4 regions of the Streptomyces sp. NPDC007875 genome follow, and region 1 is predicted to be linked to each of the others. Evidence: riboswitches for the same ligand, from Rfam matches in the RefSeq annotation. Region 1 holds a riboswitch; each other region holds the start of a gene.

Region 1 (7,052 bases):
AGGACTGGGGGACGAGACTGCAGCGCCGCAAGTCCGTCTGGGCCGTCGGCGCCGCGGGCGGACTGGCCTTCGCCGTACTGCAGGACCGGATCTCCCTGCCGTTCGACGGGGAGCGTCTCCTGGTGCCCGCAGTCATCCTGGTCGCCGCGCTCTGGGCGGTCGCGGGCACCTTCCTGTACCACGCGCTCACCCTGAACGTCCGCAGGCCCACCGTCCATGTCGCCATCCCGCGCAGCTGGCGCACCCTGCTCAGAAGCCCGGCCGGGGCGGTCCTGCTCCGGCACGAGATCTCGCATCTGCGCCACGGTGATCCGATGCGACGGCGCTATCTGCGTCATGCGCCGGCGGCGGGGAAGGCCGCCGTGTTCTTCGACGGGATGACGGCCCTCGCCATCACCCCCGTGGAGAGCCCGGCGCAGACTCTCACGTCGATTGCCGTCTTCGTCCTCACCCTGACCTGCGGCCTCTACGCCAACAACCGCGCCCACCGGGCCCTGGTCACGCTGATGGAGATGCGGGCCGACGCCGAGGCGGTCACGGACGCGGAGTCGGCGGACCGGCTGTCCGCCTTCCTCACCCATCAGCAGGAGAAGAACCCGACGCGGCAGAAGGCCGACCGGCTGCTGGCCCTCTCCCGCGGATGGACCGGCGGCCACCCCGCCCCCTACGCCCGTGCCGTCGCCGCCGCATGGGTCTTCGCGGCCGGCGTCTGTATTCCGGCGATCGGGATCTGGACGGGCGTCCTGGACGGGGTGTCCGCGTGAGGGGTGGTCAGGGGCGGTCGCAGGTCGACAGGCCGGGTCGCCAGTGGCAGGCGATGGCGGCGAACCCGCCGTCCGCCGTCACCGGCACGGACAGCGTCCGCCCGCCGCGTATCACCGTGGGCGTGCGGACCAGACCGTCCGGGCCGTCCAGGAGCAGATCGACGAGCCAGCGGCCCGGCTCCAGCCGCAGCGGCACCTCGGCGGTGTGCGCGGGGCCGGTGAACGTACCGCCGATGAACCACCGCGAGCCGCTGGCGCGGGCGAGCACCGCGCTCTCACCGGGCCGCCCGGTCAGCAGCCGGGTGCGGTCCCAGGTGGCGGGGATCTGCTCCAGGAAGCGGCGGGCGAGCGGACGGGCGTCATAGGACTCCGGGGTGCCCGCCAGGTCCTGGATGCCGGACTCGTAGAGCACCGACAGGCCGACTTCTCCCGCGTCCGAACCCGCGTTGGGTCGCTCGGCCCGGTGGAAGGCCCCGGGGGTGAAGTCCATGGAGCCGATCACATTGCGGGTGAAGGGCAGCGTCGCCAGATGCTGCGGGGTGTTGGTCCGCTTCTCCTCGCCGTTCACCCCCTCCATCGACATCACCTGCGGCCAGGTGCGCTGGATGCCCTTGGGGATCGTCGAGCCATGGAAGTTGACGAGCAGATGGTGGTCCGCGGTGGCCTTGAGGATCTCGTCGTACCAGCGCAGCGTCTCCTGGGCCTCGGAGTCCATGAAGTCGATCTTCACGCCCTTGACCCCCCACTTCTCCAGCGTGGGCAGCCACAGCTCGCGCTCCTCGGCGGTGTCGAGGTCGCGGTGGTGGATCCAGACCTGGATGCCCACATGCCGCTCGCGCGCGTAGTCCACGAGCTGCGGAATCCAGCTGTTGCGCGGCCAGCCGGGATCGGTGACATCCCACTGGTCGGGGTCGAAGTACCAGCCCGCGTCCACCACCACGTACGGCCAGCCGCGCTGGGTCGCGTAGTCCACGTACCCCTTCTGCATCGACAGGCTCTGCCCGGCCGGCTTGCCGCCCGCGAGCCAGGTCCACAGCGCGGGCCCGGGCCGGATCCACGAGGTGTCGGCGACCCGTGACGCGGGCGCCAGATCGTCGGTGAAGGTGGACTGGGTGACGGTCGCCAGATCGCCCACGATCAGCGCGCGCCAGGGTGTGCTGAGCGGTCCGTCGGACGCGACCCGCTGGTCCCAGAGTCCGATGCGGTACGTGGGCTGTCCCTGCTGATGGATCAGCCGGGCGGCGGAGTAGCGGCCGCTGAGATCCGACTCGGCGATCAGGGCGTAGCCGCCCGCCGTCTCGAAGAGCGCCTGGGCCATGTACTCGCCGGTGGGCGCGGTCGCCGCGGTGTACTCCTTGAACAGGTTCTCGTTGTCCTTGCGGTAGTCGCCCAGCCATGCGGCCGCGTCCGGGGGCAGGGTGAAGGCCGAGGTCTCGCCGAGGACATCGCCGCTGCCGGAGGGCAGGACATAGCGATAGGCGACCCCGTCGTCCGAGACCCGCACCACGAGGTCCAGCCGGGCGCTTCCGCTGCCCCGGAACCGGAAGCGGGTCTCGGTCATCCGCGCCGTGCGCGAGCGCTGCTTGCCGACCGTCGACCGGTAGCGCTCCACGACGGTGCGGTCGTGGCGCCCCAGATAGCGCAGCCCGTGCGACAGATCCGCCCGTTCGGTGACGATGCCCACGGGCGAGGGCTCGACCACCGTCCGTCCGCCCCGGGACACCTGGAGCGTCAGCGCTCCCGAGGCTCCGTCGAGCCGCAACTGCGCGAGGGGACCGGAGTGGGGTGAGGGGCCGCGCACGGTCCAGGCGGAGTCCTTCGCCTGCGCGGGCCCGGTGTTGAAGAGCGTCATGGCCAGGACGCCGCAGAGCAGAATTGCCACAGCGGAGCGTCGGTAAGATCTCGGCATTGTTGCCTCCCGAGGCGGATACGTTACCGAGTCATCCGATAACTGGGGAGGGGTTGGGCGTCATTACGCCCCGTCAAGGGTTATTGGTGCCTGAGAGATCGGATCTATGGCTGGGCCGCTTCCCGGGACGGAGCCACGGGTGGAGGGTCGGCGGATGGACCCGCGTACGGTCCGGACAGGGAGGCGCACACGATGAGCGGCACGGCTCGACCCGGCGACCCGGACCGGGAGACGGCGAACCGGGAGAAGGTGAACCCGGCCCCGGCCCCGAACCCGGCCCCGACCCCGGGTCCCGCCGACCCCGAGGGCGGGGAGTCCGCCTGCTGGCTGGATCGGGTCTGCGCCGACTGCGGCGCGATCCAGGACACCGCGCCCTTCGCTCGCTGTGCGCGCTGCGGAGCCCCCGGGGAGTGAGCACATGGGGCGCCCGGCCGCCCGCCCCCGGTGCCCAACTCCCTTGGGCGGCCCACCAGGTACGGTCTGATCATGACCGCCGGCGCGCGGGTGCCGGCCGCCGGAGACCGCGGCCACCGTACCCCGCCCGGATGACCCACGGCATCACGGACCAACGGGGGGCTTCGCCGTCGTGTTCTCCACCTCCACCTCCGACCCGCCGTCCCCTTCGGCGACGGCCCACATGGTCGTCTGCGGTGACGACGCGCTCGCCCACCGCCTCGCCGCCGAGCTCCATGACGTCTACCGGGCACGGGTGACGGTCGTCATCCCCGGCGGCGCCCCCTTGGCGGATCCGGCCGGGCAGCAGGTGGCGGGATGGCGGCCGGGTGGCCGTACCTCCGCGCTCTTCGGCCGGTTCAGCGCGGCCGTCGGACGGGTCCCGCTGCCCCGGCAGACCCCGGACGACCCCGCTCCGGAGGAGGGAGTGCGGGTCATGGAGGTCCCGGCGCTGGACGAAGAGGTGCTGACCGAGGCGGGTGTGGAGCATGCCACGGCGCTCGCCCTGGTCCATGACGACGACGAGGCCAACATCCACGCCGCCCTCCGCGCCCGCCGCCTCAACCCCCGGCTGCGGCTGGTGATCCGGCTCTACAACCGCAAGCTCGGCCAGCATCTGGAGGAACTCCTCGACGAGGCGGCGCGGGTGGCCGATCCCGGTATGGACCCGGCGGAGCTGGACGCCACCACCACCGTACTGTCGGACGCCGACACCGCGGCCCCGGCCCTGGCGGCCACCGCCGTCGCGGGCACCAGCAAAGTGCTCCAGGCCGACGGGCTGCTGCTGCGCGCGGCCGAGCGCACCCCACCCGGCCCCGACGAGGTCGCCCGCCCCGGGCTGTGCACCCTCGCCCTGCTCTCGTCCACCACCAGCGACCCCGGCGGCAGCGAGGGCTCCGACAGCAGCGGGGACGAAGGGCCCAAGCTGCTGCCCGGAGACGAGGAGGTGGCCGCCGCCACCGGGCGCGACACGGTGGTGCTCGAGGCCGTCTCCGCCACCGGCTCACCGCTGCCGCCACGGCGGCTAGGCACCCGCAGACTGCCCCTCGCCTCACTGTTCTCCCGCCGGCTGCGCTGGTCCGTCGCCGGAATGGCGATCGCCGTGCTCGCCCTCACCATCGCCTCCTGGCAGCTCACCGGAGCCGGTCTGCTCCGCGCCGCCTACCTCACGGTGCTGGACGTGCTGGCGATCGACGACCCGGCGCTCGACGAGCCGACCGGACGCAAGGTCCTCCAACTGCTGTCCGGGCTGACCGGGCTGCTGATGCTGCCCGTCCTGGTGGCCGCCGCGCTCGAAGCGCTGGGCACCTTCCGCACCGCCTCAGCGCTGCGCCGCCCTCCGCGCGGCCTCTCCGGCCACGTTGTGCTGCTCGGGCTCGGCAAGGTCGGCACCCGGGTCCTGGCCAGACTCCGGGAGATGGACATCCCCGTGGTGTGCGTGGAAGAGGACCCCGGGGCGCGCGGCATCCCGCTTGCCCGCAGGCTGGGGGTGCCGACGGTCATCGGCGATGTCACCCAGGAGGGTGTTCTGGAGGCCGCCAAGATCCAGCGGGCACACTCCCTGCTCGCCCTGACCAGCGTCGACACCACCAACCTGGAGGCGACGCTGTACGCCCGCTCGGTCAAGCCTCGGCTGCGGGTGGCACTGCGCCTGTACGACGACCGCTTCGCCACCGCCGTCTACCGCACGCTGCGCGCGGCCCATCCACGGGCCCTCACCCGCAGCCGCAGCGTCTCCAGCCTGGCGGCCCCGGCGTTCGCCGGGGCGATGATGGGGCGTCAGATCCTCGGTGCCATACCGGTCGAGCGCCGGGTGCTGCTCTTCGCCGCCCTGCATGTCGCCGGGCATCCGCAACTGGAGGGACGGACCGTCGCCGAGGCGTTCGCACCGGGTGCCTGGCGGGTGATAGCGCTGGACGCGGCGGAACCCGCCGACCGGCAACGCGACCTCGCCGCGGCGCCTCCCTACGACGGCGCCACCCAGGAGCCCGCCCTGGTGTGGGATCTGCACCCCGGCTATGTCCTGCGCCCGCACGACCGTGTGGTGCTGGCGGCCACCCGCCAGGGCCTGGGCGAAATCCTCGCGGGGGCGGCGGCCCGCCGCAACTGACCTCGAGCCGCCCGTGGCTCTGGGGAGCGCGGGGGCCACATGGTGCGGCGGTGTCCGGGATGCGATGATGCCGGGCGACAAAGGCGACGGCGGAACGAGGAAGCCGGTGTGAATCCGGCGCGGTGCCGCCACTGTGATCGGCGAGCGGATCCCGAAGAGGCCACTGCCCGTACACGTGCGGGTGGGAAGGCCGGGACGAGCATCGACCCGAGAGCCAGGAGACTCACGCGGTCGCCTCCTCGACGGAAACCGGGGCGGACTTCCCCGGAGGAGGGTGGTGCGCCATGCCTGTCAGGCCGACCGACCCGGTGCCGTGCCGGGTGACCGTATGCCGGGACTGCTGCTGCGGCAGCCCCAAGGTGACCGGAATCGACCATGCGGCGCAGATCGCGCGGCTCGGTGAGGAGGCGCCCGTCCGCGTCTCCGCGTGCCTGGACGTCTGCGATCAGGCCAATGTGATCGTGGTGCAGCCATCGGCGGCCGGACGTGCCGCCGGGGGCAGGCCGGTATGGCTCGGCCTGGTCAACGACGCGGACGCGACGGAGGACATCGTGGCCTGGGTCACGGCGGGCGGCCCCGGTGTGGCACCGCTGCCCGACATCCTCGATCTGTACGCCTTCTCACCACGGCGGCGTGCCTCGCCCGAGCCGTCATCCGGTGGGCGCTGACCGGCCGAAGTCACCTATGGCTTCCGGGAGTTGCTCATTGGGAGCAGGAGTCTGGCGGCCCCGCACCCTGTGGGCTACCGTCGGTAACATGTTGCCGTCGCGGCAACCCCCTTCGCATCTCCCGGACCCTCCGAACCCCCTTCCGGAAGGCAGCCCATGGAGAACTCCACAGAGAATTCCGCCTCGCTTGCCGGGATCAGCCGCCGCCGCGCCCTGACGGCGGCGGGCGGTGTGCTCGCCGGCGTCGCGCTCGCCCAGGCGGCGGGTCCGGCGTTCGCCGCCTCCGGGGCGTCCTCGGACGTGGACGCCATCGTGGTCGGCGGCGGGCTCGCCGGGCTGGTCGCCACGGCGGAACTGGCGGCCGCGGGACGCAAGGTGCTCCTCCTCGACCAGGAGCCCGAGAGCAACCTCGGCGGCCAGGCGTTCTGGTCCTTCGGCGGCCTGTTCTTCGTCGACTCCGAGGAACAGCGGCTGATGGGTATCAAGGACACCCATGAACTGGCCTGGCAGGACTGGCTCGGCACGGCCGGCTTCGACCGCGGCGTCTCCGATCCCGCCGGCCAGGACTACTGGGCCCGCAAATGGGCCGAGGCGTACGTGGACTTCGCGGCCGGAGAGAAGCGGTCCTGGCTGCACGGGCTCGGCGTGCAGTGGTTCCCGATCGTCGGCTGGGCCGAGCGCGGCGGCGGCCTCGCGGACGGGCACGGCAACTCGGTGCCGCGTTTCCATGTCACCTGGGGCACCGGTCCGGCCGTGGTCGAGCCGTTCGAGAAGAAGGTGCGCGCGGCCGCGAAGGACGGGCGGGTGACCTTCAAGTTCCGGCACCGGGTGGACGATCTGGTGGTCACCGGCGGTGCCGTCACGGGGGTGAGCGGTGCGATCCTGGAGCCGAGCGACGCCGCCCGCGGCAAGCCCACCTCGCGCACCGTGGTGGGCCACTTCGAATTCAACGCCCCGGTGGTGATCGTCACCTCGGGCGGTATCGGCGCCAACCACGATCTGGTACGGCGGAACTGGCCCGACCGGCTCGGCTCACCGCCGAAGTTCATGGTCACCGGCGTCCCGGCGTATGTGGACGGCCGCATGCTCGCGATCACCGAGAAGGCGGGCGGACGGATCGTCAACCCCGACCGCATGTGGCACTACAC
Region 2 (7,052 bases), on a different contig from region 1:
CCACGGGAGCACTCGGTCCCAGGGTGGCGGTGGCGATGTCGGCCGTCCTCAATCTCGTCGGCGCGTTCCTGTCCGTGGAGGTGGCCAAGACCATCTCCGGCGGGATCATCGACGAGGGCTCCGGTATCCGACCAGAAGTGATCTTCGCGGGACTGGTCGGGGCGATCCTGTGGAATCTGGTGACCTGGCTCGCCGGACTCCCCTCCAGCTCCTCGCACGCCCTGTTCGGCGGCCTGATCGGCGCCACGGTGGTCTCCGTCGGCCTGGACGGGGTCAACGGCGACGCGATCGTCATGAAGGTCCTGATACCCGCCGTCGCCGCGCCGGTCGTGGCCGGCATCGCCACGCTGGCCGCCACCCGGCTCACCTACCGGCTCGGCCGCGGCCGCTCCTCGGAGGACACCGCGAAGGGCTACCGCGCGGGGCAGATCGCCTCGGCCGCCCTGGTCTCCCTGGCCCACGGCACCAACGACGCCCAGAAGACGATGGGCGTGATCACCCTGGCGCTGGTCACCGGGGGCGTGGTGGCGCCCGACTCCGACCCGCCGCTGTGGGTCATCGTCTCGGCGGGCCTGGCCATCGCGCTCGGCACCTACCTGGGCGGCTGGCGCATCATCCGCACCATGGGCAAGGGCATCACCGACATCCAGCCGCCGCAGGGCTTCGCCGCCCAGACCGGCGCCGCGACCGTCATCCTCGCCTCCTCCCACATCGGCTTCGCGCTGTCCACCACCCAGGTCTGCTCCGGCGCCGTCATGGGTGCGGGTGTCGGCCGTAAGGGCGCGGTGGTGCGCTGGTCGACCGCCGGCCGCATGGTGGCCGCCTGGGTGCTGACCCTCCCGGCCGCGGGCCTGGTGGCGGGCGGCGCCGCGCTGCTGGCCGACCAGGGCAACGCGGGGATCACGGCGGTGGCCGTGCTCGCCGTCCTGGCCTGCGGGGCGATCTGGGCGCTGTCGCGCCGCAAGCCCGTGGACCACACCAACGTCAACGAGGTCGGCGCACACGAGCCGGTGGGCGCCGTCACGGCCGCCCTGCGGTCCGTGGCCCCACCGCCCGCGGGTACGAAGCCCTCCGCCCCCGAGAGCGCGGCCGAGGCCGCCCCTGAGAGCGGCATCGCCGAGCACACCCTCGACCAGACCCCCACCCCCGCCGCCGCGAGCAGCACCACCCGCTAAGGAGCCACGGAACATGAGCATCGACTGGGCGGCACTCGGCCAGGTCTTCGGCGTCAGCCTCGCGGTGACCGTCGGCATGGTGGGCGTCTTCACCCTGGGCATCCTCGGGACGTCCCGTAAGGCGGCGCCGGAGCAGGGCGGCGCGGCAGCCGTGTCCGGTGGCGCGGTCGGCGCCTCCGCGCTCGCGCGCACCGGCGCATACACCTGCTTCGCGCTGTGCGCCGCGGCCGTGGCGTACGGCATCTATCTGATCGTCGCCTGAGGCTCGCGTCCTCATCGACCCACCGGCCGCCGGATGGTGGCGCTGACCAGCGCCGACCGTCCGGCGGCCGCCTCGTGTGCGGCCGCCGTCTGTGGGGCTCGGCACACTCGGGCGTCATGGGTCATATGCGAGTTGACGGCCATTCGCGGCCCATGGTGGACTTCCCGAGCCAAACGGCGGCAGGAGAGGAAGCCGGTGAGAATCCGGCGCGGTCCCGCCACTGTCACCGGGGAGCACTCTCCCATCGCCTGTATGGGGTCACGGCTCGACCGTGCGGTTCCTTCCGTACGCGGGGCTGGAAGACCGGGAGGGGCGCGGATCCGGGAGCCAGGAGACTTTCACCGCCGGTCAGTCGAACCAGGGCGCGGACCCTGAGTGAGGACATACCGCCATGCCCGGCACCGCCACGCCGCCAGTCTCCTCTGTCCGCCCTGGCTCTTCCGGCCCCTTCGGCCCCCCTGGCCCCTTTGGTCATGTGCCGCCGCGCCGAGGCGTGACGGCGGCCTGACGAATGCGTGCCGATCACGCCTCGTTCGCGTGCGGCGCGGCCCTCGGCTTCCTCGGTGATCTCGCCACCGGCGATCCGCGCCGCGGCCATCCGGTCGCCGCGTTCGGGCGCGCCGCCGCGGCCGCCGAGCGCCGGCTGTGGCGGGACCACCGCGGTTACGGGGCCCTGCACACCGCGTTGTGCGCGGGCGGCGCGGCCGCCGGTGCCGCGCTGCTGACCCGCGCCGTACGGGCCCTCGGCGGGCGCGGTGGCGCGGAGGCCGCGCTGACCGCCGCCGCCACCTGGGCCGTGTTGGGCGGTACGACGCTGGGCCGTGAGGCACGGGCCGTCGGCGGAGCCCTGGCCACGGGGGACTTGGAGGTCGCCCGGGAGCGGCTGCCGCATCTGTGCGGCCGCGATCCTCAGGCGCTGGACGGACCGCAGATCGCCCGCGCGGTCGTCGAATCGGTCGCCGAGAACACCTCCGACGCCGTCGTGGGCGCGCTGGTGTGGGGCGCCGTGGGCGGCGTACCGGGACTCATCGGCTTCCGCGCCGTCAACACCCTGGACGCCATGGTGGGCCACAAGTCGCCGCGCTACCGGCGGTTCGGCTGGGCGGCGGCCCGTCTGGACGATGTGGCCGGCTGGCCCGGTGCCCGCCTTACGGCGGCCCTGGCGACACTCGCGGGCCCCGATCCGCGCGGTGCACGGCGCGCTTGGCGGCGCGACGGCCGGCGCCACCCGAGCCCCAACGCGGGCCCCGTGGAAGCGTCGTTCGCGGGCGCGCTCGGGGTGCGGCTGGGCGGCACCCTCACCTACGGCGGCCGGGCCGAGCACCGGCCGGTACTCAACTCCGGCGGGCGGCCGGTGGAGTCGGCCGACATCGAGCGGGCGATACGGCTGTCGCGGCGCGTCGGCGTCCTGGCACTCGGGGTGTCCGTGGCGGCCCGGCCGGTCCTGAGGGCGTTGACGGGGCGGCCTCAGGCCTTGGGAAGGGGCGGTGGATGAGCGGGATACGCGGTAAGGGCGGCACCAACGGTTCCGGGGCGCGGGGCGGGGGGCTGCTCGTCGCGGGCACGACCTCCGACGCGGGCAAGAGCGTCGTGACGGCCGGGATCTGCCGGTGGCTCGCCCGTCAGGGCGTCAGCGTGGCCCCCTTCAAGGCGCAGAACATGTCGCTCAACTCCTTCGTCACCCGGGAGGGGGCGGAGATCGGGCGGGCGCAGGCCATGCAGGCCGCCGCAGCGCGCGTCGAGCCGAGCGCGCTGATGAACCCGGTCCTGCTGAAGCCGGGCAGCGACCGCAGCAGCCAAGTGGTGTTGCTGGGCAAGCCGGTGGGCGAGCTGAGCGCGCGCGGGTACTTCGGGCGGTCGGGGCCCACGGCGAACCCGCCGTCGGACGCGGCCTCCCCCGGGCGCACGCGGGCCTCGGGGCGGGAGGCGCTGCTGGGGACCGTCACGGAGTGCCTGGAGGAGCTGCGGCGCACCCATGACGCGGTGATCTGCGAGGGCGCGGGCAGCCCGGCCGAGATCAACCTGCGCCGCACCGACATCGTCAACATGGGGCTGGCGCGCGCCGCCGGGCTTCCGGTCGTGGTGGTCGGCGACATCGACCGCGGTGGCGTCTTCGCGTCCTTCTTCGGCACCACCGCGCTGCTGTCGGCGGCGGACCAACGGCATGTGGCCGCCTATCTGGTGAACAAGTTCCGCGGCGATGTGAGCCTTCTGGAGCCCGGTCTGGACATGCTGCGCGACCTCACCGGGCGCCCGACCGTCGGTGTGCTCCCGTTCGCCCACGGGCTGGGGATCGACGAGGAGGACGGACTTCGGATGTCGCTGCGCGGCACGGTGCGGGAGAGCGTCGTGGCGCCCCCTTACGGCGCGGACGTCCTGCGGATCGCGGTGGCCGCCGTGCCGCTGATGTCCAACTTCACGGACGTGGACGCGCTGGCGGCCGAACCGGGCGTGATCGTGCGGTTCGTGGACCGGCCGGAGGAGCTGGCCGACGCCGATCTGGTGGTGCTGCCGGGCACCCGGGGCACCGTAAGGGCGCTGGAGTGGCTGCGTGAGCGCGGGCTCGCCGACGCGATCGCCCGGCGGGCCGCCGAGGGCCGTCCGGTGCTGGGCGTCTGCGGCGGCTTCCAGGTGCTCGGGGAGCGCATCGAGGACGAGGTCGAGTCGAAGGCCGGGACGGTCGCCGGGCTCGGACTGCTGCCGGTGCGGGTGCGGTTCGCGGCGGAGAAGACCCTGGCCCGGCCGGTGGGCGAGGCGCTCGGCGAGCGGGTGGAGGGCTACGAGATCCACCACGGGGTCGCCGAGCTGCTCGACGGGGCCGAGGAGCCCTTCCTGGACGGCTGCCGGGTGGGCTCGGTGTGGGGCACCCACTGGCACGGCTCGCTGGAGAGCGACGGCTTCCGGCGGGCGTTTCTGCGCCGGGTGGCCGCCGCGGCGGGCCGGGCATTCGTACCGGCGCCGGACACCCGCTTCGGCGAGCTGCGCGAGGAGCAACTCGACCGGCTCGGCGACCTGATCGAGGAACACGCCGACACCGACGCACTGCTGCGGCTCATCGAGAAGGGCGTCCCGGAGGGGCTGCCGTTCGTCCCTCCGGGGGCGCCAGGGGGGACGTCGCGATGAACCCCGACACCCACACCGACACCGGACCGCGACGCCCACGCACACCAGGAGGTACCGCCGCGTGACCACCACCTACCCCTTCAGCGCGATCGTCGGCATGGACGGTCTGCGGCTCGCCCTGCTCCTCAACGCCGTCTCACCCGCCGTGGGCGGCGTCCTGGTGCGCGGGGAGAAGGGCACGGCCAAGAGCACCGCCGTAAGAGCGATCGCGGCGCTGCTGCCCCCGGTCGACGTGGTGGCCGGGTGCCGGTTCTCCTGCGATCCGGCCGCGCCCGACCCGTCCTGCCCGGACGGGCCCCATGAACCGGACACCGGAGAGGCGCGCCCCGCGCGGATGGTCGAACTGCCCGTGGGCGCCTCCGAGGACCGCCTGGTCGGCGCCCTCGACATCGAGCGGGCGCTGTCGGACGGGGTGAAGGCGTTCGAGCCCGGACTGCTCGCGGACGCCCACCGCGGGGTGCTCTACGTCGACGAGGTCAACCTGCTCCACGACCATCTGATCGACCTGCTGCTCGACGCGGCCGCCATGGGCGCCTCCTACGTGGAGCGCGAGGGGGTCTCCGTGCGGCATGCGGCGCGCTTCCTCCTTGTGGGCACCATGAACCCGGAAGAGGGCGAGCTGCGGCCGCAGTTGCTGGACCGCTTCGGTCTCACAGTGGAGGTCGCGGCGTCCCGGGACACCGACGAGCGAGTCGAGGTGGTGCGGCGGCGGCTGGCCTACGACGAGGACCCCGAGGGGTTCGCGGCGCGCTGGGCGACGGACGAGGACGCCCTGCGGGAGCGCATCGCGGCGGCGCGCGCTCTGCTGCCCCGGGTGGGGCTGGGCGACCGCGCGCTGCGGCAGATCGCGGCGGTGTGCGCCGGGTTCGAGGTGGACGGGATGCGCGCGGACATCGTGACGGCCCGTACGGCGACCGCGCTGGCCGCCTGGGCCGGGCGCACCGACGTGCGGACCGAGGACGTACGGGGGGCGGCGCTGCTGTCGCTCCCCCACCGGCGGCGGCGGGCCCCATTCGACGCGCCGGGGCTCGACGAGGACAAACTCGACGAGATCCTGCGGCAGTTCGAGGAGGACGAGCCGGAGCCGGATCCGGACCCGGGCCCGGAGGGCCCCGACAGCCCGGATGACGGGCCGGACGGCCCGGGCGGCCCCGACAACCCCGGAGGCGGGCCCCAGGAGGGCGCGGGCGACGGGGCAGGGGGGCAGGCGCCGCCCACCGCGCCCGAGCCGTCCGTCCCCGACCAGCGCACGGGTGAGCATGAGACGGCCGACCGCGAGACCGACTCCGCCCGGGCCGATGACGGCGGCGGGGCGGGGGAAACGGACGGCGGTAGTGGTGGAGCCGGCGGTGAGCGGGCGGCCGTGGGCGCCGCCGAACCGTTCCGCACCCGGCGGCTCGACGTCCCCGGTCTGGGCGAGGGCGCGGCCGGACGTCGGTCGCGCGCCCGCAGCGCGCACGGCCGCACCACCGGGGCGCGCCGCCCGCGGGGGACGCTCTCCGCGCTGCATCTGACGGCGACCGTCCGGGCCGCCGCCCCGCATCAGCGGGCGCGCGGGCGGCGCGGTCCCGGCCTCCTGGTGCGCCGGGACGATCTGCGTGAGGCGGTGCGCGAGGGCCGGGAGGGCAATCTCGTGCTGTTCGTGGTGGACGCGTCGGGCTCGATGGCCGCGCGGACGCGGATGAGCGCGATCAAGGGCGCGGTGCTGTCGCTGCTGCTGGACGCCTATCAGCGGCGGGACAAGGTCGGGCTGATCACCTTCCGGGGCGCGGACGCGGAGCTGGCGCTGCCGCCCACCTCGTCGGTGGACGCGGCGGCCGTGCGGCTGGAGCGGCTGCCGACGGGCGGCCGTACGCCGCTGGCGGCCGGGCTGTTGAAGGCCCGGGAGGTGCTGCGGGTGGAGCGGCTGCGGGATCCCTCACGCCGTCCGCTGCTGGTCGTGGTGACCGACGGGCGGGCCACGGAGGCGAAGCGGTCCGGCGGGCCCACGCCCGTCGAACGGGCGGGGCGCGCGGCGCGGATGCTCGCGGGCGACGGGGTCGCCTCGGTGGTGGTGGACTGCGAGTCGGGGCCGGTGCGGCTGGGGCTGGCGGGCGCGCTCGCCCGCGAACTGCGGGCCACGCCGGTGACACTCGACGAGTTGCGCGCGGACAGCGTGACCGCGCTGGTGCGCGATGTACGAACCGTATCGAACCCTCGGAGGGCCGCCTGATGCCGCAAGGACAACCGACCGTCGTCCCGGACGACGGACTGACCACCCGCCAGCGCCGCAATCGCCCGCTGGTCTTCGTCCACACAGGTCAGGGCAAGGGCAAGTCGACCGCGGCGTTCGGGCTGGCGCTGCGGGCATGGAACCAAAACTGGCCGGTCGGTGTATTCCAATTTGTAAAGTCCGCGAAATGGCGGGTCGGTGAGGAGCGTGCGCTGCGCGTCCTCGGCGACTCGGGCGAAGGGGGGACCGTCGCATGGCACAAGATGGGCGAGGGCTGGTC
Region 3 (7,052 bases), on a different contig from region 1:
TCGCGCTTGAAGAGGTTGGAGACCTGCGGCTCGATGCACTCGTAGACGCCCGCGATGGAGGCGATGGTCGCGGTCGGCGCGATCGCCAGCAGCAGCGAGTTCCGCATCCCGGACTTCGCCATCCGGGTGCGCAGCGCCTCCCAGCGCTCCGGCCAGGTGGCCACCGCGTCCGTGTAGTGGTCCGGGTGCAGCACACCGCGCGCGGTGCGGGTCTCGGACCAGGCCGGGTGCGGGCCGTGGCGCTCGGCGAGCTCGCAGGACGCCTCGTACGCGGCGAGCATGATGCGCTCGGAGATCCGGGTGGAGAGCGCCTTGGCCTCGGGCGAGTCGAACGGCAGCCGCAGCCGGAAGAAGACGTCCTGCAGCCCCATCAGGCCCAGGCCCACCGGCCGCCAGCGGGAGTTGGAGGCCCCGGCCTCGTCCGTCGGGTAGAAGTTGATGTCCACCACGCGGTCGAGGAAGGTCACGGCGGTGTGGACGGTGGCGTCGAGGCGCTCCCAGTCCAGCTGCCCGTCCTCGTCCAGGTGCGCGGCGAGGTTGACCGAGCCGAGGTTGCACACGGCGGTCTCGCCGTCGTTGGTGACCTCCAGGATCTCGGTGCACAGGTTCGAGGAGTGGACGACCCTGCCGGGCTCGGCGGTCTGGTTGGCGGTGCGGTTGGCGGCGTCCTTGAAGGTCATCCAGCCGTTGCCGGTCTGCGCGAGGGTGCGCATCATCCGGGCGTACAGCTGCCGCGCCGGGACCTGCTTGACCGCCCGCCCCTCGGCCTCGGCCTTCCGGTACGCGGCGTCGAACTCATCGCCCCACAGGTCCACCAGATCGGGCGCGTCGACCGGGGAGAACAGCGACCAGTCGGCGTCCGCCTCGACCCGGCGCATGAACTCGTCCGGGATCCAGTGGGCGATGTTGAGGTTGTGGGTGCGGCGGGCCTCCTCGCCCGTGTTGTCCCGCAGCTCCAGGAACTCCTCGAGGTCCGCGTGCCAGGTCTCCAGATAGACGCAGGCCGCGCCCTTGCGCCGGCCGCCCTGGTTGACGGCGGCCACCGAGGCGTCGAGTGTGCGCAGGAACGGCACGATGCCGTTGGAGTGCCCGTTGGTGCCCCGGATCAGCGAACCGCGCGCCCGAATACGGGAGTAGGACAGGCCGATGCCGCCCGCGTGCTTCGACAGCCGTGCCACCTGGTGGTAGCGGTTGTAGATCGAGTCCAGCTCGTCCAGCGGCGAGTCCAGCAGATAGCAGGACGACATCTGCGGATGCCGGGTGCCGGAGTTGAACAGCGTGGGGGAGCTGGGCAGATACGACAGCGTGCTGGTCAGCCGGTACAGCTCGGCCACATCGTCCAGCGCCCGCTCCGAGAGGTCCTCGGCGAGCCCGCAGGCCACCCGCAGCAGGAAGTGCTGCGGGGTCTCGATCACCTGACGGGTGATCGGGTGGCGCAGCAGATAGCGGCTGTAGAGGGTGCGCAGTCCGAAGTAGCCGAAGCGCTTGTCGGCGCCGTCGGCCAGGGCCCGCTCCACCAGCGCGTCCAGCCGTGCGGCGTGGGCGGCGGCGAACTTGGCGGTGGAGTCGGCCAGCAGGCCCTCACGGTGGCCCACCTGGACGGATGTGGAGAAGGAGACCGCGCCCTGCCCGGCCGCCTCCTCCGTGATGGTGAGCGCCAGCAGTCGCGCGGCCAGCCGCGAGTACTCCGGCTCCTCGGCGATCAGCCCGGCCGCCGCCTCGGTCGCCAGGCCGCGCAACTCCGCCTCGTCCGAGCCGGGATGGCGGCCGCGCAGGGCGGCGGCCGCGACCTTGCCGGGGTCGGTGGCGGGCAAGTCGGCGGTGAGTCCGGTAAGCGTCCGTAGCAGGGCGGTTCCGGGCGCGTCGTGCGCTGCCTGAGAAACCGCCTGCTCTGAAACCGGATCTGCGGGCGCGATGGTCACTGAGGTGCTCTCCCTCGCTCGGCCGGGGCCACGAGGGGAGGCGCGATGGGCGCGTACGGGCATGCCGATGCCGCACTCCTCGTACGCCAGGCACACCACGCAGCGTCCATCGGCCCAACCCTCGAGGCCGGGGGACGTGTTCACACAGGGCCGTCGGCAGGTGCTCGGACTTACGGGCACGCCGCATAAGCGCACACGTACACCGTTGCGGGACAGTTCCGGATTCCCACCGGATTCCCCTGCGGCGACAGCGAGGACGAGCATACATCTTGTGTCGACCGACGCACGCACCCCCATATCTTGTGTCGTGAGGTGCGGAGTTTCGCATGAATGTGCTAATGCGTTCCGGAGGTGGCCCGTGACCTGGGGCCCGTGGCAGCCCGCAGCCGGGCGCGCACACAAGCCCGTGACCCGTCGCGCACGCGAGCCCATGGCCCAGGGCGCACGCCGCCGGTCGTCACAGCTCCACCGTGAACGCCCACAGGGTGAGGTCCAACTCGGCTATCGGCGACCAGTCGCGCTCCGGGGCCCGCACGAACCCCAGCCGCTCGTACAGCCGGTGGGCGGCGGTCATGGACTGCTGGCTGCTGATCACGATCCGCCGCAGCCCCAGCGCGCGCCCCCGGTCCAGGCAGGCGCGCACCAGCGCCTCGGCCGCCCCGCGCCGCCGCGACTCCGCCCGCACGGCCAGCATCCGGAACTCGCCCTCGCCAGGCCGGGCCAGCTCCGCATACGCGCCGCCGTACACCGCGAACGCCACGGCCCCCAGCACCTCGTCACTCGCCGCGTCCGCCGCGACCAGCAGCTCGGCCTCGGCGGCCCGGCGCCGGGCGTCGCGCAGGGTGGTGAGATATGGATCACTGTCGCCGAAGTCCAGGAGCCCGTCACCGAGATACACCTGCGCGGTGAGCTCCCCGATCCCGTCCAGCTCCTCGTCCCGCGCGCGCCTGATCGTGATGTCCATGGCCGCAGTCTGCCGCACACCACTGACAATCGGGCCGCCATGCCGTCACTCGCCGGTCTTCGCCGTCACTGGACGGCGGTGTTGATCACTCCGGTGGAGCCCGCGCGCTTGTTGGCGGCGTCGGCTTCCTGATAGGTGAAATAGCGCCGGACCGTGCCGTCCGGCAGCGTCAACTCATAGACGACAACGGGTCGCGGGCCACGTGTCCCTCCGCCGCAGTTGCAGGCCATGGCTGCCGTTCCTTTCCCTCGAGTCCAGTACGGGTCGGTGTCAGTCCAGCCACCGCGAGGCGACCCCGGCGAGGTAGGAGAGCGTCAGGGCGGTGGCCGGGAGGTGGAACCACGCGGTGGTGTGCAGCAAGGAGGCGTAGACGGCGATGGCGCCGGCCACCCAGGTGCTGGTGCACCAGCCGCAGTTGACGAGGTAGGAGGGCCGGGAGTCGTCGCCGAAGCGGTCGGCGACCCAGGTTCTGAACTCCGCCGCCAGCGTGTCCTTGGTGATGAAGCGGGTGATACGGCAGGTGGTGCCGAGGGCGAGGAGGAACGCGGCGAGGCTCATCGGATCGATCCCTCCCCGGGTGGTCCCGCACGGGTTGGCACTGCCGATGTCACTCATTAGAGGCACGGTGGAGGACGGCAGGCCATACTCCGGCCGCGCGTTCCCCCGAATAGCGGAGCGCTTGTCATACAAGCTCGCCGCCAGGCGCGCCCAGATGCGCCAAACGAGTGATGGCAGCCCCGGAACCTTGAGCGATGGGGGCGGGCGTGGATAACTGGAAACGTGCCACCGAGGGTGCCCCATACCTCATAGGCCATCCAGGAGCCGGGCGTTCGTCCCGTAGCTCCGCTCTCACCCGGCGCATCGCTCCCGCGCTCTGACCGGCCGCCCGGCGGCTTTCCGTTCCTCCGGTGCCGGCCTGCCTCGACCGCGCGGCGACGACGAGGCGTTGACCAGCGGCTTGCCCACGACATCGGCATGCCGTCGGCGCGTATCACCCGAACCCTTCCCGGGAGGACCAACCATGACCTCGACCGCTCTCGCGACCGCCGCCCCCACCGCGGCCAACTGGCCCCCGTCGCAGGTGGGGCCGCCGTTGCTGCTGTCCGTGGTGCCCAACTCGGGCCCCGCCGCCGGTGGGAACCTCGTCCAGCTCAACGGGCAGAACCTGCGCAACGTCATCAGCGTGACCTTCGGCGGCGTGCCCGCGCAGATCGTCAGCCAGAGCAGTTCCGGTGGCGGCGGCTGGGATGGTGACTGGGGCGGCGGCTGGGGTGGCGGTGGCTGGCCCGGAGGCGGCGGCTGGCCGGGCAATCCCACCAACGACATCGTCGTGGTGATAGCCCCGCCGCACGCGCCCGGGCCCGTCCAGGTCCTGGTCACCACCACCGCCGGCACCAGCAACAGCCAGCCGTACACCTACGTGGCGCCGACGCCGCCCACCGCCTTCTCCATCACCCCGACCGTGGGACCGACCACCGGCGGCACCCTGTACGTGATCACGGGCACCAATCTGACCGGGGTCACCAGTGTCACCTTCGGCGCGAACCCCTCGGCGATCCTGACCATCAACCCGGGCGGGACCAGCCTGATCGGCATCACCCCGGCAGGCCCGCCCGCGGGCGGCAACGTCACCGTCACGCTGAGCGGCCCGGGCGGCAGCACCACTGTCCCCGGCGGTTTCACCTACTTCGTCGCGCCGCCCGCCCCGGTGCCCACCAACATCACGCCCAACACCGGACCTATCGCCGGCGGCACCGCGTTCACCATCAACGGCACCAACCTCGGCAGCGTGCTGGGCGTGCTGTTCAACGGCGTCCCCGCCACCGGTGTGACCGCCACCGCCACCACGGTCACCGGCACCACCCCGGCCGGGGTGCCCGGCACCGCGACCGTCACGCTGGTGACGGCCTTCGGGACCGTCACCGTCCCCGGCGGGTTCCTCTACGTCTGATACGGCCGACCGTGCGCATCAGGCACCCCGCGCCGGTCACCGGGTCTCGTTCCACAGGGCCCGGTGACCGGCGTCGCCGTCGATCTGCTGGGTGCCGATGACCTCCAGGACCCGCAGCTTCTCGTAGCTCTCGGAGCCGGGCGTGGCCGTGAAGACGAGGAGGGAGTGCTCCTGGTCGGGGTCGAGGAGCGTCTGGCAGTGGAGCGTGAGTTCGCCGACCTCGGCGTGGACGAAGCGCTTCTCGTCGGTGTGGGTGAGGTCGACCTGGTGCTCGTTCCAGATGACCGCGAACTCCTCGCTCTCGTCCAGGAGCCGGTGGGCCAGGGCCGCGGCCGCCGAGCGCGGGCCCTGCCGGGCCGCGGCGCGCCGCAGCTGGGCGGTGAAGACGCGCCCGTGGAGCGGGTGGTCGGCGGCCGGGTAGACGAGCCTCGACGAGGGGTCGGTGAACCACCGGTGGACGACGCTCCTGGCCGGGCCGGTGTACCGGGTCTGGTCGCCGAGCAGCGCCGTCGCCAGCCGGGTCTGGACGAGTGTCTCGCCGAGGCCGCCCATGATCTGCGCCGGGGTGTCGTGCAGCCGGTCGAGGATGCGCATGAGCCCCGGGCTGATGTGATCACCGCGCAGGGTGGGCCGGGGCGTGCCGTGGCCGGCGAGCAGGAAGAGATGATCGCGTTCGGCCAGGGACAGACGGAGTCCGCGGGCGATCGCGGCGATCATCTGCTCGGAGGGCTGCGGGCCCGTTCCCCGCTCCAGGCGGGCGTAGTAGTCGGTGGACATACCGGATAGTTCGGCGACCTCTTCCCGGCGCAGGCCGCGGGTGCGCCGCCGGGCCCGGTGCGGCAGCCCGATGTCCTCGGGCTGGAGGGCCTCGCGGCGGCCCCGGAGGAAATGCGCGAGCTCCGTGCGGTCCATGGGTGGCCTTCTCTTTCCTGCCGCGGCGCGCCGCCGATTGCCGCGACCCTTCGCTCCCGACCAGTGTGCCGACGAGGCCGACGGTTATCCACGGACTGCTGGTCAGTGGATAAGCGCGTCCTTGTTGCGCCCCGCGGCGCCGGGTCGACTGGGGCCGACCCAAGAAGACCCAGAGGTAAGGCCCCACACCATGAAAATCAGCGGAAACACCATCTTCATCCCCGGCGCGACCTCGGGCATCGGCCTCGGCCTGGCCCTGCGCTTCCACGCGGCGGGCAACAAGGTCATCATCGGCGGACGCCGCGAGGAGCAGTTGCGCCGGATCACCGCGGAGCACCCCGGTATCGAGGCCGTCGTGATCGACATCACCGACCGCGCTTCCGTCGAGGACGCGGCCGAAACGGTCCGGACGCGCTTCCCCGAGACCAATGTGCTGATCACCATGGCCGGGATCATGCTGCCGGAGGACTTCCACACCGGCGACTTCCTCGGCACGGCCGAGGCCACGGTCGACACCAATCTGCTCGGCCCGCTGCGCCTGATCGCCGCGTTCACGGAGTTTCTGGCCGCGAAGCCGGAGGCGACGCTGATGACCGTCTCGTCGGGCCTCGCCTTCGTGCCGCTGCCGCTCACCCCGACCTACAGCGCCACGAAGGCGGCGATCCACTCGCTGACCTCCGCCGTCCGCGTCCAGCTCGCGGACACCGGCGTCCAGGTGATCGAGCTGGTGCCGCCGGCGGTGCGCACCGCGCTCATGGGCCAGGAGAACGCGGAGAACGCGATGCCGCTGGAGGACTACCTCTCCGAGGTCATGACCCTCCTGGAAACCCGGCCCGACGCCGACGAGGTCCTCGTCGAGAACGTGAAGTTCCTCCGCTTCGCCGAAGCGAACGGCAGCTACGACCAGGTGCTCGGGCTGCTCAGCAGTCACTGACGCCCCCGAGGGCCTCGACGGCCGGGCCGTGGTCGGCCGATGGCGCACGCTTCCCGGGTGCCCGGGACCCGTACCGCCAGGTGAATATGTGCGTGAAGCACAGACTGAGAGGGCTCTTTCCCGCCTCATCGCTTGACTCGGCCACTCTATCGTGTGCATTCTGCACACGATAGAGCCTCCGGTGCGGTGAGTGACCCCCGGAGGGCCGACAGCTGTGGAAGGCGGAGCCATGCCCGGTACCCCCGAACCCGAAGTGATCATCAGCGGCGCCGGCGCGGCGGGGCTGACCCTCGCCATCGACCTCGCCCGCAGAAACGTCGGCTTCCTGCTGATCGACAAGGCCGGGGAGCCCTTCATCGGGTCCCGCGG
Region 4 (7,052 bases), on a different contig from region 1:
ACGTCTTCTCCACGCTCGTGGCCAGCTTCTTGGCGGCCGGATCGGCGCCCGCCGAGCGCTGCGAGTGGGCGATCTTCGCCGCCTGGTCGAGGTGTTCGCGCATCGCCGAGAGGAAGAGCGCGTCGAAGGCGGCGCCCTTGGTTCCCTTGATGGTGCGCAGTTTGTCCTCGGTCACCATGCCGGGCATGTCGTGCCCCTGGTGCGGGTTGGTGTCGGGGACGCCCGCGCGGGCGAGCAGTTCTCGTAGCTGGACGAGTTCGTCGCGGTAGGCGGTGGCCACCGGTTTCGCCCACTTCTCCACCCCGGCGTCGGAAGAGTGGCCCGGGACCAGGTCCAGCAGGAGTGTCGCCTGGCCGTCCATCGCGATCATCAGCTGGATCCAGCCGATATCGGTGGAGTTGAAGGTCCCTGATGTCGCCTGCCCGCTCGGGGACCGCGTGGCGGGGTGCCGCGCGGCCGACGTCGACCGCGCCTCGCGCGGCGGTTTCCCGCTGCCGTCGCCGCATCCAGCAGTGAGCAGTGTGGCGGCAACGAGCAACGCCGCTACGGACACCACGCGCCGTGTGACGGTTGCCGCTGTCATGCCCACTCCCCTCGTCTCGCATGGGCGGAGCCCCGGTGACGGGACTCCGCCCACAGGCAAGGCGGGGTCGCCCTGCCGAGCCGCGTGGCCTGCCCACTCCCTATCCGTCAGGGACGGCCGTCCGCACCGCACTTGACGATCACGTTGATGCAGTCACGCACCCGTCGGGCCATCTCGTCCTCGGGCCAGGCGTTGAAGAAGTCACCGTGCATGGTGAATCCGGCACCCGACGCCAGCTTGAAGCGCGCGGGGTCGCCGCTGACCGGGTAGCGGAGCACCTGGCGGAGCTTCGGCACGGCGACCGGGTGCGTGGCCGGGCACTGTCCGCCGACCGGGTAGGCCATGTGGCTCTTGTGGTCGGGGGAGTCCAGGTCCTTGCCGTTCCAGCACTGGGGGAAGTCGAGGTAGGACTCCAGCATCGAGTCGGCCGGGCAGTTCACGAAGTCCTTGGAGGGATTGACCTCTCCGTGGTGCAGACAGGACCAGCGTGCGATGGACGTGGGGTCGCCGACTCCGGTGGCCTTGGCGTTGCCCGCCACGATCCGCAGCCCCAGGGGGAGGGGCTTGATGGTGGCGATCACGTCGTCGCGCACGCCTTCACCGAGGTAGTAGAAGGTGGTGCCGGTGGGTTCGACCTCTTTTCCGTTGTCGTAGAGGGTCGGGGTCCAGTACGACGACAGGTCGACGGTCGGGCTGCAGCTGGTCCGGCCCCTCTGCAGGGCGGCCAGATCGGTGCGCGCGTTGGTCGAGTCGTTCCCGAAGAAGCTGTGCATATGGGACGCGCCGGGGAGCCCCGGGAACACGATCGGGTCGTCCGGCAGCCGGTGGGTGAACGGGCACTCGGCGACGAACTCCGCGACGCGCACCGGTGCCTTGGCGCTCCGCGGGCTCGACGCCGCGCCCGCCTTGTCGGTGGCGCGCAGATCGGCACGCGCACTGGCCGAGCCTATGGAGAGCAGGGACAGGACGAGGCCGAGGGCGGCGAGGACGACGCCCGGGCCTCGCCAACGGCCGAGGACACGCCGTAAGGGCGGGAAGCGCGGGGGTGTAGGGGACATGACTCTCCTTCCCGTGCACGCACGGAAGAGCGAAAAGAGCGGGAGAGAGCCCAGCGGTGTGGTCACACGGGGCTGCCGAGAGAGCGCTCTCTCGGAGCGATGCTGCGGACGCTAGAGGTGGCCCACGTCACTGTCAAGAGTCCGCGGCAAGGAGGGTCACGAGCCCTCTACAAGGAGGGCCCAGAGGCCCGCGACAAGGAGAGTCCAGAGGCCCGCGACAAGGAGAGTCCAGAGTCCGCGGCAAGAAGGGTCAAGAGCCCGCCGCAGCGGGGAGACTGTCGCCGTCTTCGGCGCCCGCTCGGACTCGGTCAGTCCTCGGAGCCCGGATCGGTTCGCTCCGCCGAGGGCAGCAGGTGAATGAGCAGCAGAACGATCCCGGAAATCATGAACACGCGCGTGGCGGCCTCCAGGCCATTCCACTTCTCCGACTGCCACATGGCGAACCACTCGCCGCCGATGCCGATGAACCCGGCGCCGAACAGCAGCATCAGCATCAACAGCCCCACGGTGCTGGCCTGACGGGCGCGCCGGACGCGGTCTCCGGGCGGACCCGCGAACCACATGGCCGTCGCGGCGAGGAGGACAAGAGCGGCGAGGGTCTCCCAGGCGATGATGGCCACGTAGGCGGTGTCCTGGAGCGCGGTGGAGTCGATGGCCCGCCACATCAGGTCCTCGTCCTTGAACGTGGTGTCCATCGCCAGGACATGCCGCACGAACTGCTGGTTGCTGTCGAAGTCGGTGATGTTGCCGAAGGCGACGAGCGTGATGTACAGCGCGATCGTCCCGGTGAGCACCCCCGAGGTCATCGCGTAGGCACGGGGTGAACGTATTCTGCCGGTTCGCTCTGTCACGATGACCTCTGTCTCCCGTTGGATCCCGCTGACCATGAAGCGTGCGAGAGCCGTAGCGTACAACTGACGGGATCAGAGCGGTGATGGACGCCGTACAGCTGCCGAGCTGAGCCGACGGCGGGGAGACGGGGGTCACATGCGTCCATGTCACAGGGGGTCGGGCTATCCCGTCTCAGGGGTGTAGCCACTGAACGACTTCAGAGGAGCACATCATGGACGCGCGACTGAACTACTCCGCAAGCCAGACCGCCGGCAAGGTCCTGAGGCCCGTCATGGCGGCGGGCAGGGCGGTCAAGGAATCGCCGCTGCCGGCGGCGACGCAGGAGCTGGTGGCGATTCGGGTGAGTCAGATCAACGGCTGCGCCGTCTGCATCGACATGCACACCAAGGAAGCCGCCGCGGCCGGTGAGACCCCGGTGCGGTTGAACCTGGTCGCGGTATGGCGGGAGGCCACCGTCTTCACCGATGCCGAACGGGCCGCGCTGGCACTGGCGGAGGAGGGGACCCGGGTCGCGGACGCGGCCGGTGGGGTCGGCGACGAGGTGTGGGCGAATGCCGCCAAGCACTATGACGAGGAGCAGCTCACCGCCCTGGTGATCCTGGTCTCCTTCATGAATATGGTGAACCGGCTGAACGTCATCACCCAGCAGCCGGCGGCCGGAGACTACGAGGCCGGGCAGTTCCACTGAACGGCAACGGCAACGGGTCCGGGGTCCGGTTGCGTGCTCCGGACCCCGGCCCGGGGGACGTTACGGTGGCCGACCGGTGGCCCAGGGGAGGGGAGTCGGTGTGAGCAAGGTCGAGGAGTTCGAGGAGCTGCGGCCGCTGCTGTTCTCGATCGCGTACCGGATCCTGGGCAGTGTGAGTGAGGCCGAGGACGCGGTGCAGGAGACATGGCTGCGCTTCGACGGCTCGGCGACCCGGCCCACATCGACCAAGGCGTATCTGTCGGCCACGGTGACGCGCATCTCGATCGATGTGCTGCGCTCCGCGCGCGTGCGACGGGAGGAGTACGTGGGCCCGTGGTTCCCCGAGCCGCTGCTCAGCGATCCGTATCAGGATCCGGCCCGGGCGGTGGAGCTGGCCGACTCGGTGTCGATGGCGGCGCTGTTGCTGCTGGAGCGGCTCAGCCCGCTGGAGCGGGCGGTGTTCGTGCTGCGGGAGGTGTTCGCCTTCGGGTTCGACGAGGTCGCCACGGCGGTGGGACGGTCGGAGGCGGCATGCCGGCAGCTGCTGGTGCGGGCGCGGCGGCATATGGAGGCCGGGCGGCCGCGGTTCGAGGCGGACCGTCAGGAACGGCAGGAGCTGGCGACGCGATTCTTCGACGCGCTGAAGGACGGCGACGTGGGCGCGCTGCGAAATCTGCTGGCCGCCGATGTGCAGCTGGTCGGGGACGGCGGCGGCAAGGCACCGCGGCTGGCCAAGGCCGTCATGGGCGCGGAGAACGTGGCCCGGCTGCTGGGCACGGTCTTCCCCTGGCTGCTGCGGATCGACGTGTCCTTCGAGCTCCATGAGGTCAACGGCCAGCCCGGCGCGGTCTTCCGCGAGCGGGACGGCAAGGTGCTCCAGGCTCTGGTCCTCGATGTGCTCGACGGGCAGATTCAGGCCATCCGCACGGTGATCAATCCCGACAAGCTCGGCCACCTCGGGCCGGTCGGCGACGCCTGGGCCGTCGACCGCGAGGTGAGGCAGGCCCGTCGGCGGTCGAACTGACCCCGGGATGTGGTCTGCCACCCCGTGACCGGTCCGACACCCTGATCTTTCGGCGATCTTGATAGTCTCGGGGAGCCAGTCGTGCCACATCCGAGGCCAGGGAATCCGGTGTGAATCCGGAGCTGACGCGCAGCGGTGAGGGGGACGGGCGGGGCATGTGACACCACTGGGAGGAGTCCGTGACGGCCGCGAGGCCGCCGCGAACGAGCACCGGGAAGGGGCCCCGTCCGGACGAGCCCGAGTCCGAAGACCTGCTGGCACCTCCGCGCCCCGTGCGGGGAGGACGTCCGTAGGCCAGGCTCCGCGTACGAGCCCCGACAACCGAGGCATGCCCGTGCTCTGCTCTGCCCGCCGTACCGCGGCCCTCCTGCTCGCCCCCGCCCTCCTGCTCACCGCGTGCGGTGGCTCCGGCCACGACGGCGCGGACGCCACAAAGCCCGCCGGTGCGGGCTATCCGCGCACCATCGACAACTGTGGCCACGAGGTCACGGTCAAGTCCGCCCCGAAGCGGGCCCTCTCGCTCAACCAGGGCACCACGGAGATCCTGCTCTCCCTCGGTCTCGCCGACCGCATGGCGGGCACCGCCACATGGACCGACCCGGTGATGAAGGGCCTGGAGAAGGCGAATGCGACGGTGCCGCGCCTGGCGGACAACGCGCCGTCCTTCGAGAAGGCCCTGGACGTCGAACCCGACTTCGTCACCGCCTCGTTCGTCTCCACTCTCGGCAAGGGCGGCGTGGCCACCCGCGACCAGTTCGAGAAACTGGGCGTGCCCACGTACGTCTCGCCGTCCGACTGCTCGGCGGGCCGGGACCCCGACAGCGGTGGCGATGGCTCCCGCAGCAAGCCACTCACCCTGGACACCGTCTACGGCGAGATACGCGACCTGGCCCACGCGTTCGGCGTCGACGAGCGCGGCGAAAAGCTCATCGCGCGGTTGAAGCAGCGCGTGCGTACGGCCACCGAGGGACTGGACGCCCCCGGCGTCTCCCTCATGTACTGGTTCGCCAACTCCCAGTCGCCCTACCTCGCCGGCTGCTGCGGCGCGCCGGGCGCCATCACCCGGGCCGTCGGAGCGAAGAACGCCTTCTCCGACACCCACGACGAGTGGCCGCAGATCAACTGGGAGACCGTGGCCGACCGCGACCCGGACGTCATCGTCCTCGGTGATCTCACGCGCAAGCAGCAGACCGCGGAGACCGCCAAGGCCAAGACGCGTTTCCTGGAGACCAACGCCGCCACCCGCAATCTCACCGCCGTCAAGAAGAAGCGGTACGTCCTGCTGAGCGGGCAGGCCATGAACCCGTCCATCCGCACGGTCGAAGGGGTCGAGCAGGTCGCCGCCGGGCTGCGCCACTTCGGACTCGCCAAGTGAGCACCCGCCTCCTGCTGCTGATCGCGGGAGGGCTGGCCGCGCTGTTCGCGTCGATCGCCGTCGCCGTGACCATCGGCCCCGCCGACATCTCCACGGCCGACGTCTGGGCAGCGGTCACGGCTCATCTCGGCCTGGGCGAGAGCACGTTGCCACCGCTGCGTGATGGCATCGTGTGGAACCTGCGCATGCCCCGCACGCTGCTCGCCGCGGTGTGCGGGGCGGGGCTGGCCCTCTGCGGGGCCGTGATGCAGTCCCTGCTGCGCAATCCGCTGGCCGACCCCTTCGTCCTCGGGGTGTCCTCCGGGGCCTCCACAGGTGCCGTCGCCGTGGTCGTCCTCGGTGTGGGCGGCGGGGCCGTGTCCCTGTCGGCGGGCGCGTTCATCGGCGCGCTGCTCTCCTTCGGCCTGGTCCTGGCGCTCAGCCACAGCCTCGGCGGCAGCACCGACCGCGTGGTGCTGTCCGGGGTGGCCGCCATGCAACTGTTCTCGGCGCTGACCTCGTTCACCGTCCTCACCTCCGCGGACGCCGACACCACCCGCGCCGTGCTGTTCTGGCTCCTCGGCTCGCTCACCGGTGCCGGCTGGAGCGATGTGCTGCTGTGCGCCGTCGTCCTGGCCGCCGTCCTCCTGGTCTGTCTCGGACACGCCCGCACCCTGGACGCGTTCGCCTTCGGGGAGGAAGCCGCGGCGGCGCTCGGCGTCCGCGTGGCCCGCACCCGCCTCGTCCTGCTGTGCGCGACCGCGCTGCTCACCGCGACCCTGGTCAGCTCCGCCGGGGCCATCGGCTTCGTCGGCCTGGTCCTCCCGCACGCCACCCGCGCCCTCACCGGGTCCGGCCACGCCCGCCTCCTGCCGGTCACCGCACTGGCCGGAGCCATCTTCCTGGTGTGGGTGGACACCGCCGCCCGCACCGTGATCGACCCGCAGGAGGTCCCGGTGGGCGTGGTGACGTCCCTCATCGGCGTACCGGCCTTCGTCGCCGTGCTCTACCGCGGCCGGAGGAAGACATGAACGACTCCCTTCCCCCCGACACCGCGGAGGCCGCACCCGGACTCCGCGCGGACCGCGTCAGCCGCCGCGCCGACGGCCGGCTCATCGTCGACGGCGTCACCCTCACCCTGCGCCCCGGCGAGACGGTGGGCCTGCTCGGCCCCAACGGCTCGGGGAAATCAACCCTGCTGCGGCTGCTCGCCGGCATCCTCGCCCCCTCCGCCGGAGTCGTCACCCTGGACGGCCGCGCACTGCCGCGGGTCGGCCGCCGTGCCACGGCCCGCCGTATCGCCACCGTCGAACAGCACGCCCACACCCAGACCGAACTGACCGTCCGCGAGGTCGTGGCCCTCGGCCGCATCCCGCACCGGCGCGCCTGGTCGTCGTCCACCGCCACGGACACCCGGGCCGTCGACGCGGCCCTGGAGCGCACCGCACTGACCGACCGGGCCGGCCAGTCGTGGCACACCCTCTCCGGTGGCG

The links. A riboswitch is a leader RNA that binds a small molecule or an ion and turns the genes downstream of it on or off. The one in region 1 is predicted to bind cobalamin.
Region 2: it holds a riboswitch for cobalamin, as region 1 does, so the genes downstream of both, ACFYOY_RS09630 (cobalamin biosynthesis protein) here and ACFYOY_RS28730 ((2Fe-2S) ferredoxin domain-containing protein) in region 1, are expected to answer to the same signal.
Region 3: it holds a riboswitch for cobalamin, as region 1 does, so the genes downstream of both, ACFYOY_RS02450 (ribonucleoside-diphosphate reductase subunit alpha) here and ACFYOY_RS28730 ((2Fe-2S) ferredoxin domain-containing protein) in region 1, are expected to answer to the same signal.
Region 4: it holds a riboswitch for cobalamin, as region 1 does, so the genes downstream of both, ACFYOY_RS20535 (ABC transporter substrate-binding protein) here and ACFYOY_RS28730 ((2Fe-2S) ferredoxin domain-containing protein) in region 1, are expected to answer to the same signal.

What each region holds. Positions count from the first base shown of each region.
Region 1 is NZ_JBIADZ010000015.1:151,827-158,878, reverse strand. Features, by position in the region: gene ACFYOY_RS28750 (hypothetical protein) at 1-764, shown strand, start outside; gene ACFYOY_RS28745 (glycoside hydrolase family 97 catalytic domain-containing protein) at 772-2,673, opposite strand; gene ACFYOY_RS28740 (hypothetical protein) at 2,866-3,087, shown strand; gene ACFYOY_RS28735 (NAD-binding protein) at 3,311-5,236, shown strand; cobalamin riboswitch at 5,330-5,461, shown strand; gene ACFYOY_RS28730 ((2Fe-2S) ferredoxin domain-containing protein) at 5,521-5,904, shown strand; gene ACFYOY_RS28725 (FAD-binding dehydrogenase) at 6,061-7,052, shown strand, end outside.
Region 2 is NZ_JBIADZ010000004.1:67,683-74,734, forward strand. Features, by position in the region: gene ACFYOY_RS09620 (inorganic phosphate transporter) at 1-1,175, shown strand, start outside; gene ACFYOY_RS09625 (hypothetical protein) at 1,189-1,437, shown strand; cobalamin riboswitch at 1,622-1,775, shown strand; gene ACFYOY_RS09630 (cobalamin biosynthesis protein) at 1,949-2,932, shown strand; gene ACFYOY_RS09635 (cobyric acid synthase) at 2,929-4,560, shown strand; gene ACFYOY_RS09640 (putative cobaltochelatase) at 4,622-6,772, shown strand; gene cobO (cob(I)yrinic acid a,c-diamide adenosyltransferase) at 6,772-7,052, shown strand, end outside.
Region 3 is NZ_JBIADZ010000001.1:569,909-576,960, reverse strand. Features, by position in the region: gene ACFYOY_RS02450 (ribonucleoside-diphosphate reductase subunit alpha) at 1-1,922, opposite strand, end outside; cobalamin riboswitch at 2,060-2,220, opposite strand; gene ACFYOY_RS02445 (GNAT family N-acetyltransferase) at 2,380-2,886, opposite strand; gene ACFYOY_RS02440 (hypothetical protein) at 2,952-3,116, opposite strand; gene ACFYOY_RS02435 (hypothetical protein) at 3,157-3,444, opposite strand; gene ACFYOY_RS02430 (IPT/TIG domain-containing protein) at 3,908-4,837, shown strand; gene ACFYOY_RS02425 (helix-turn-helix transcriptional regulator) at 4,874-5,749, opposite strand; gene ACFYOY_RS02420 (SDR family oxidoreductase) at 5,940-6,683, shown strand; gene ACFYOY_RS02415 (FAD-dependent oxidoreductase) at 6,913-7,052, shown strand, end outside.
Region 4 is NZ_JBIADZ010000009.1:159,499-166,550, forward strand. Features, by position in the region: gene ACFYOY_RS20510 (DUF305 domain-containing protein) at 1-583, opposite strand, end outside; gene ACFYOY_RS20515 (DUF1996 domain-containing protein) at 691-1,641, opposite strand; gene ACFYOY_RS20520 (DUF2165 domain-containing protein) at 1,950-2,447, opposite strand; gene ACFYOY_RS20525 (carboxymuconolactone decarboxylase family protein) at 2,705-3,181, shown strand; gene ACFYOY_RS20530 (RNA polymerase sigma-70 factor) at 3,282-4,205, shown strand; cobalamin riboswitch at 4,265-4,479, shown strand; gene ACFYOY_RS20535 (ABC transporter substrate-binding protein) at 4,534-5,580, shown strand; gene ACFYOY_RS20540 (iron chelate uptake ABC transporter family permease subunit) at 5,577-6,590, shown strand; gene ACFYOY_RS20545 (ABC transporter ATP-binding protein) at 6,587-7,052, shown strand, end outside.